3 regions of the Amycolatopsis granulosa genome follow, and region 2 is predicted to be linked to each of the others. Evidence: riboswitches for the same ligand, from Rfam matches in the RefSeq annotation. Region 2 holds a riboswitch; each other region holds the start of a gene.
What was found. A riboswitch is a leader RNA that binds a small molecule or an ion and turns the genes downstream of it on or off. The one in region 2 is predicted to bind S-adenosylmethionine.

Region 1: it holds a riboswitch for S-adenosylmethionine, as region 2 does, so the genes downstream of both, FHX45_RS05570 (aminotransferase class V-fold PLP-dependent enzyme) here and FHX45_RS20285 (methionine ABC transporter ATP-binding protein) in region 2, are expected to answer to the same signal.
Region 3: it holds a riboswitch for S-adenosylmethionine, as region 2 does, so the genes downstream of both, thrC (threonine synthase) here and FHX45_RS20285 (methionine ABC transporter ATP-binding protein) in region 2, are expected to answer to the same signal.

The regions. Positions count from the first base shown of each region.
Region 1 is NZ_JAANOV010000001.1:1,144,851-1,147,107, reverse strand. Features, by position in the region: gene FHX45_RS05575 (potassium/proton antiporter) at 1-1,163, shown strand, start outside; SAM riboswitch class IV at 1,210-1,324, shown strand; gene FHX45_RS05570 (aminotransferase class V-fold PLP-dependent enzyme) at 1,356-2,257, shown strand, end outside.
Region 2 is NZ_JAANOV010000001.1:4,123,165-4,125,421, reverse strand. Features, by position in the region: gene FHX45_RS20290 (MFS transporter) at 1-28, shown strand, start outside; gene FHX45_RS20285 (methionine ABC transporter ATP-binding protein) at 82-1,095, opposite strand; SAM riboswitch class I at 1,284-1,376, opposite strand; gene rsmA (16S rRNA (adenine(1518)-N(6)/adenine(1519)-N(6))-dimethyltransferase RsmA) at 1,442-2,257, opposite strand, start outside.
Region 3 is NZ_JAANOV010000001.1:1,662,557-1,664,813, forward strand. Features, by position in the region: gene holA (DNA polymerase III subunit delta) at 100-1,080, opposite strand; SAM riboswitch class I at 1,217-1,349, shown strand; gene thrC (threonine synthase) at 1,363-2,257, shown strand, end outside.

The DNA.
Region 1 (2,257 bases), 3.0 Mb from region 2:
CGGCCCTGCACTGGCTGCTCGGACTGGACTGGCGGACGGCGTTGCTGTGGGGTGCGGTCCTCTCCTCCACCGACTCGGCGGCGGTGTTCTCCGTGCTGCGCGGTGTCGGCGTGCCCAGACGCCTCGCCGGCGCACTGGAACTGGAGTCCGGCATCAACGACGCGCCCGCGTACATGGCGGTGGTCGTGCTGGCCGAGGGCACCCGCTTCGACTGGTCGCTGCCGCTGCTGGTGGTGTACGAGCTCGCCGCGGGTGTCGTGCTCGGGCTGCTGCTCGGGTTCGCCGGGGGATGGGCGCTGCGCCGGGCCGCGCTGCCGGCCACCGGCCTGTATCCACTTGCGACGGTCGCGGTGTGCGTGGTGGCCTACTCGTCCGGTCAGCTGCTGCACGCCTCCGGTCTGCTCGCCACCTACGTCACCGCGGTCGTGCTGGGCAACTCGCGGCTGCCGCATCGCTCGGACACCCTGTCCTTCGCCGAGGGGCTCGGCTGGCTCGCCCAGATCGGGTTGTTCGTGCTGCTGGGCCTGTTCGCCTCACCGGAACGGCTGCTGGAGTCGATCGTGCCCGGCCTGATCGCCGCCGGCGTCGTCCTGGTGGTCGCCCGCCCGGTGTCGGTGCTCATCGCGCAGCTGCCGTTCCAGGTGCCGTTGCGCGAACAGGTCTTCGTGGCCTGGGCCGGGCTGCGCGGGGCCGTGCCGATCGTGCTGGCGATGATCCCGCTCGCCCGGCAGGTGCCCGGCGCGCAACGGCTCGTCGACGCGGTGTTCGTGCTGGTCATCGTGCTCACCCTGGTGCAGGGCCTCTCGCTCGGCCCGCTCGCGCGGCTGCTCCGGCTGTCCGCCGCGGCCGAGCCGAAGGAGATCGAGGTCGACGCGGCGCCGCTGGACGAGCTGCAGGCCGAACTGCTCCAGGTCAAGATCGCGCCCGGCTCCCGGCTGCACGGGGTGTACCTGTCGGAGCTGCGGCTGCCGGCCGGGGCCTCGCTGAGCCTGATCGTCCGCGACGGCCGCAGCTTCCCGCCCGGGCGCACCGACCGGCTGCAGCGCGGCGACCAGATCCTGATCGTGAGCACCGAATCCGCGCGGGAGGCGGCCGAGCGCCGGATCCGCGCGGTGGACCGGGCCGGGCCGCTGGCCCGCTGGATGGGCGAGTCCGGGAAGTGAGACCCGCTGGCGCGGTGCGGACCGGATCCGCTACGGTGTCGCGGTAGGTCATGAGTGCCAGCGCCAAGCCCCGGCTCGCTGGCCGGCAACCCTCCTTCCGCGGTGGGGTGCCCCGGGTGAGGACCTGGCTCGTCGCGCAGTGCGGCGGGCAAGCGCGGACCCCCTGCGGGTCCCCGGACCCGAGGAGCCTCGATGACTCTCGCTCTCGATCGCGTCACCACCCCGGCCGTCACCGCTGCCGCCGCCGTCCCCCTGGTCACCGGTGGTCAGCTCGGCTACGCCAACCTCGACCACGCCGCCAGCGCTCCCTGCCTGGAGCCGGTGCGGCGCGCGGTGGACGAGTTCCTGCCCCACTACGCCAGCGTGCACCGCGGCGCCGGGTTCGCCTCGCAGGTGTCCACAAAGGTCTACGAGCGCACCCGCGAGGTGCTGCGCCGGTTCACCGGTGCCCGCACCGGCGACGCGGTCGTGTTCACCCGCAACACCACCGATGCGCTGAACCTGCTGGCCCGCAGCCTGCCGCGGCACACGTCGGTGGTGGTGTTCGACACCGAGCACCACGCGGCGCTGCTGCCGTGGCGCGGGCCCCACGTGCGGCGGATCGCGCTGCCGAACACCCGGCTCGCCGCCGTGTCCGCAGTGGACAGTGCACTCGCGGCGTGCCCGGAGGGGCCGCGGCTGGTGGTCGTGACCGGCGCGTCGAACGTGACCGGCGAACTGCTGCCGGTGGCCGAGATCGCGGCGGTGGCCCGCCGCCACGGCGCGCGCATCGCGCTGGACGGCGCCCAGCTCGCCCCGCACCGGCCGATCTCGCTGCGGGAACTCGACGTGGACTACGTCGCGCTCTCCGGTCACAAGCTGTACGCGCCCTACGGTGCCGGTGCGCTCGTCGGCCGCGCGGACTGGCTGCGCGCCGCGGATCCGTACCTGGCCGGCGGTGGGGCGACGAAAGCGGTGCGCCGCGACGGCGACCGCCTCGGCGTCGCCTGGCAGACCGGTACCGAGCGGCACGAGGCCGGCTCGCCCAACACCGTCGGGGTGTACGCGCTGGGCGTGGCGTGCGAGCAGCTGGCGGCCTCCTGGGACGCGGTGAC
Region 2 (2,257 bases):
GGCCGGCGCCCTCGTCCGCGGACGGTGAGTCCGGCGGAAGGGGCGTCCCGTTCACGGGACGCCCCCGGTACCGCCAGCCGGTCAGGCCGCGACGATGCTCTTCGGGCCCTCCTTCGGGTGCACCACGTGGGCGCCGCGGTCGGCGATCCACGCCAGTGCCGCGTCGGCCTGGCTGCCGTTGACGCCGACGCGGAACCGGGCCACCGGGGTGTCGCCGACGCGGGTCAGCCCGCCGCCGATGGTGGCCAGCTCGACGTCGAACCGGGCAGCGGCCTCCGGCAGCAGCGCACCGACGGCCGCGAACCCGATCAGCACCACGTCGACCGACCGGTCGTACCGCGACGACTGGGTCCGCGGGGTGTCGATCGCGGGCAGCAGGGTCTGCGCGACCTTGCTGCCCGGGGTGGACAGCAGTTCGAGCACGGTGCCCTGCTCGACGAGCCGTCCGTCCTCCAGCACGGCCACGCCGTCGCAGACCCGCCGCACCGCGGCGCCGTCCTGGGTGGCGAGCAGCACGGTGACGCCCAGCTCCGCACGGGCGCGATCGAGGACGGCCAGCACGGAACCGGCCTCCTCGGCGCCGACACCCGCGGTCGGGTCGTCAGCCAGCAGCACGGCCGGACCGGCGGCGAGCGACCGCGCGAGCGCGACCCGGCGGCGCTGGCCGGGGGTCAGCTCGACCGGGCGCTGCGCCGCGCGCTGCGTGAGGCCGGCCAGGTCGAGCAGACGGCCGACGCGGCTCCGGCGCTGCGGGCCCTCCAGGCCCAGCTGCTCCAGCGGGGCCGCGACGTTGCCGGCGACCGTGCGGTCGGCGTGCAGCACGGGCTGCGCGTCCAGCACCGCCACCTGGCGGCGCACCTCGCGCAGCTTCCGCCCGTCCAGGCCGGTGGTGTTCAGCCCGTCCAGGCGGACGGTCCCGCGGTCGGGTCTCTCCTGCAGGGCGATGCACCGGGTCAGGGTGGACTTGCCGGAGCCGGCGGGACCGACGACGCCGAACAGGGCGCCGGCGGGCACCTCGACGCTCACGTCCCGCAGGGCGTGAACGGGCTTGGCGGCACCGGGGAAGGACTTGGTCAGGTTTTCGACAGTGATCACGAAGGGCTCCAGCACAACGGGCGCGAACGCGCCGACCGCACACCAAGGCGACCGTCTACAGAGGACGGTCAAGCGAAGTCAGGAAACGGTGAGGAAAAGAGAAGCGGTCAGCGACGACACGCACAGACCGTGCGACGACATTCGTCGACGACGCGGCGCCTCGTGAGCAGCATGCGATACACAAGAATCCTCCATCGGTCCTGGCGTTAGCACCTGCCCCCCGGTTGGGGTGGTTGCTGCGGCTTCGGCGAGCCAGGTCTCTCAGCCGCTCGGGATGGATACCTCAAAGAGTACAGCGGACCTCGTATCTTCTTGGCAAGTCCCAGGTCCGGATCAGGGTGCGAGATCACACCAACGGTGGTAAGGACTTGCTCTCGACGATCTTCGCGAAGTCCCGCACCCCGAGCTGCTCACCGCGGGTGCGTGGGTCGACACCCGCCGCGCGCAGGATCGCCTCGGCCCGCTCGGCGGACCCCGCCCAGGACGACAACGCGGCCCGCAGGGTCTTGCGGCGCTGGGCGAAGGCGGCGTCGACGACCGCGAACACCTCGTCCCGGTCCGCGCCCGACGCCGGTTCCGCCGACCGCTCGAACGCGACGAGCGCGGAATCGACGTTGGGCACCGGCCAGAACACCGCGCGCGGCACCGGCGCGACCTTGCGGGCCGGGCCGTACCAGGCGAGCTTCACACTCGGCACGCCGTAGATGCGGCTGCCCGGTCCCGCGGCCATCCGGTCGGCGACCTCGGTCTGGACCATCACCAGGCCGTGCGCCAGCGACGGCAGCTCGGCCAGCAGGTGCAGGACCACCGGGACGGCGACGTTGTACGGCAGGTTGGCGACCAGGTGCGTCGGCTGGTCCGCGAGGTCGGTGGCCCTCAGCTTCAGGGCGTCCTGGGTGCGGACGGTGAACCTCTCCGCGGCCCCCGAGGCGCGCTCCGCGACGGTCGCGGGCAGGCGCCGCGCGAGGACCGGGTCGATCTCGACCGCGGTCAGCCGCGCACCCGAGCCGAGCAGCCCGAGGGTCAGCGAGCCGAGACCGGGACCGACCTCGAGGACGTGATCGCCCGGGCCGACGCCGGAGAGGTCCACGATGCGGCGGACCGTGTTCGGGTCGTGGACGAAGTTCTGGCCGAGCTTCTTCGTGGGGCGGACATCCAGCTC
Region 3 (2,257 bases), 2.5 Mb from region 2:
ATGCGCACCGCAGCACCCCCAGCGCACGTCGCGAGCAACCTGCCCCGCAGGCCGGTCATGGGGTTGATTCCCCAGCGCCCGGCGCCACTGATCGTCTGATCAGCGCTTGTCGCGGGCCGAGGCGAGTTCCAGGACGGCCCGTTCGAGGGCGTACGAGGGGTCCGCGGCCTGGCCCTTGACCTCGGCGTTCACTCGCGCCACCACGGCCATCGCCTCAGCGAGGCCGGCCTGCGTCCAGCCGCGGGACTGCCCCTGGGCCTTGCGGATCTTCCACGGCGGCATGCCCAGCTCGCCGGCCATCTGGTTCGGGTTGCCGCGGCCTGCCGCGGACACTCGCGCGATGGTGCGCACCGCGTCGGCGAGGGCGTCGGCGATCAGGACGTGCGCGACGCCGATCTGCAGCGCCCACCGCATCGCCTCCAGGGCCGCGCCACGCTCCCCCGCGACGGCCTTCTCGGCAACGGCGAAGCCGGTCACGTCCGCCCGGCCCCGGTGGTACCGGCGCACCGCTTCCTCGTCGACCCGGCCCCCGGAGTCCGCCACCAGCTGCGACGCGGCCGCGGCCAGCTCGCGCAGGTCCGACCCCACGGCATCGATCAGGGCCGCGACACCCGCGGGGTCGATCTTGCCCCCGGCCTGCCGGACCTCGTTGCGGACGAACGACTCCCGGTCCGCCGGCCGGGTGATTTTCGGGCACTCGGTGACCTCGGCTCCCGCCTTGCGCAGGGCCGCCGGCAGGGCCTTGGCGGCCTTGCTGCGGCCGCCGCCGGTGTGGACGACGACGAGGACGACCCCGTCGGCCGGCATTTTCGCGTACGCGAGCACCGCGTCGGCCAGTTCCTGACCGATGTCCTGCGCACCGTCGAGCACGATCACCCGGCCTTCGCTGAACAGCGACGGGCTGACCAGCTCGGCCAGGGCGGGTGGCGTCACGTCGGGCGCGCGGACCTTCGTCAGCTCGGCCGTCGGGTCGTCCCGGCGGGCCTGCTCCAGCACGTTCCGGACGGCTCGCTCGACGAGCAGCTCCTCCTCGCCGAGGACGAGCTGCAGGGGGGCGGACGTGGTTGCCGACGCGGTCACGTCCCGAATCCTGCCACGAGCCACCGACAGCTCCGGAGCGTGATGAAACCCGCAGGGGCATGGCGTGGCCGGAGCGGCGTGCCGTATGTTGTGATCCAGGCATCGCCCGAGGGCGACAGCCACCACAACCGAATACCGCTCATCCAGAGGGGCAGAGGGAACGGCCCGACGAAGCCCCGGCAACCGGCGTCAGCCTGTCATCTCGATTCCGCGAGGTAGCTGGCGATCACGGTGCCAATTCCGGCCCGCGTCAGCGGGACAGATGAGGAAAGGAACCTCGCGATGACCGCAGCCCTCGATTCGACCACCACCCGCCGCACCGTCGACCTCGGCCCGGCCGTGGAACTGGTCTCCAAGGAAGAGGGCCACCGCCAGCCGCTCGCCCCGGAGTTCGTCTCCGCCGAGGACTTCTCGCCGCTCGAGGTTGCCTACGACTTCGGCCGTGTGCGCCGCGAGGACATCCAGGCCGGCCCGCGCAACATCTGGCGCTACAAGAAGCTGCTCCCGGTGCCCTCGAACGTCGAGGAGATCCCGAACACCGAGCCGGGCTGTACCAGGCTGGTGAAGGCCGACCGGCTCGCGAAGGCTCTCGGCGTGAAGAGCCTCTGGGTCAAGGACGACACCGGCAACCCCACCCACTCGTTCAAGGACCGGGTCGTCGCCGTCGCCCTCGCCGCCGCCCGCGAGTTCGGGTTCGACACCCTGGCCTGCCCGTCCACCGGCAACCTGGCCAACGCTGTCGCCGCGGCCGCGGCCCGCGCCGGATGGCAGTCCGTCGTGCTGATCCCGTCCTCGCTCGAGCGCGCGAAGGTCCTGACCACCGCGGTTTACGACGGCAACCTCGTCGCGGTCGACGGCAACTACGACGACGTCAACCGCCTGGCCACCGAGCTCGCTGCCGAGCACGAGAACTGGGCGTTCGTGAACGTCAACGTGCGCCCCTACTACTCCGAGGGCTCGAAGACGCTGGCCTACGAGGTCGCCGAGCAGCTCGGCTGGCGGATCCCGCAGCAGATCGTCGTGCCGATCGCCTCGGGCTCGCAGCTGACCAAGGTGGACAAGGGTTTCCGCGAGTTCGCCAAGCTCGGCCTGGTCGACGACACCCCGTACAAGGTTTTCGGTGCCCAGGCGGCCGGCTGCTCGCCGGTCTCCACGGCCTTCCGCAACGGTCACGACG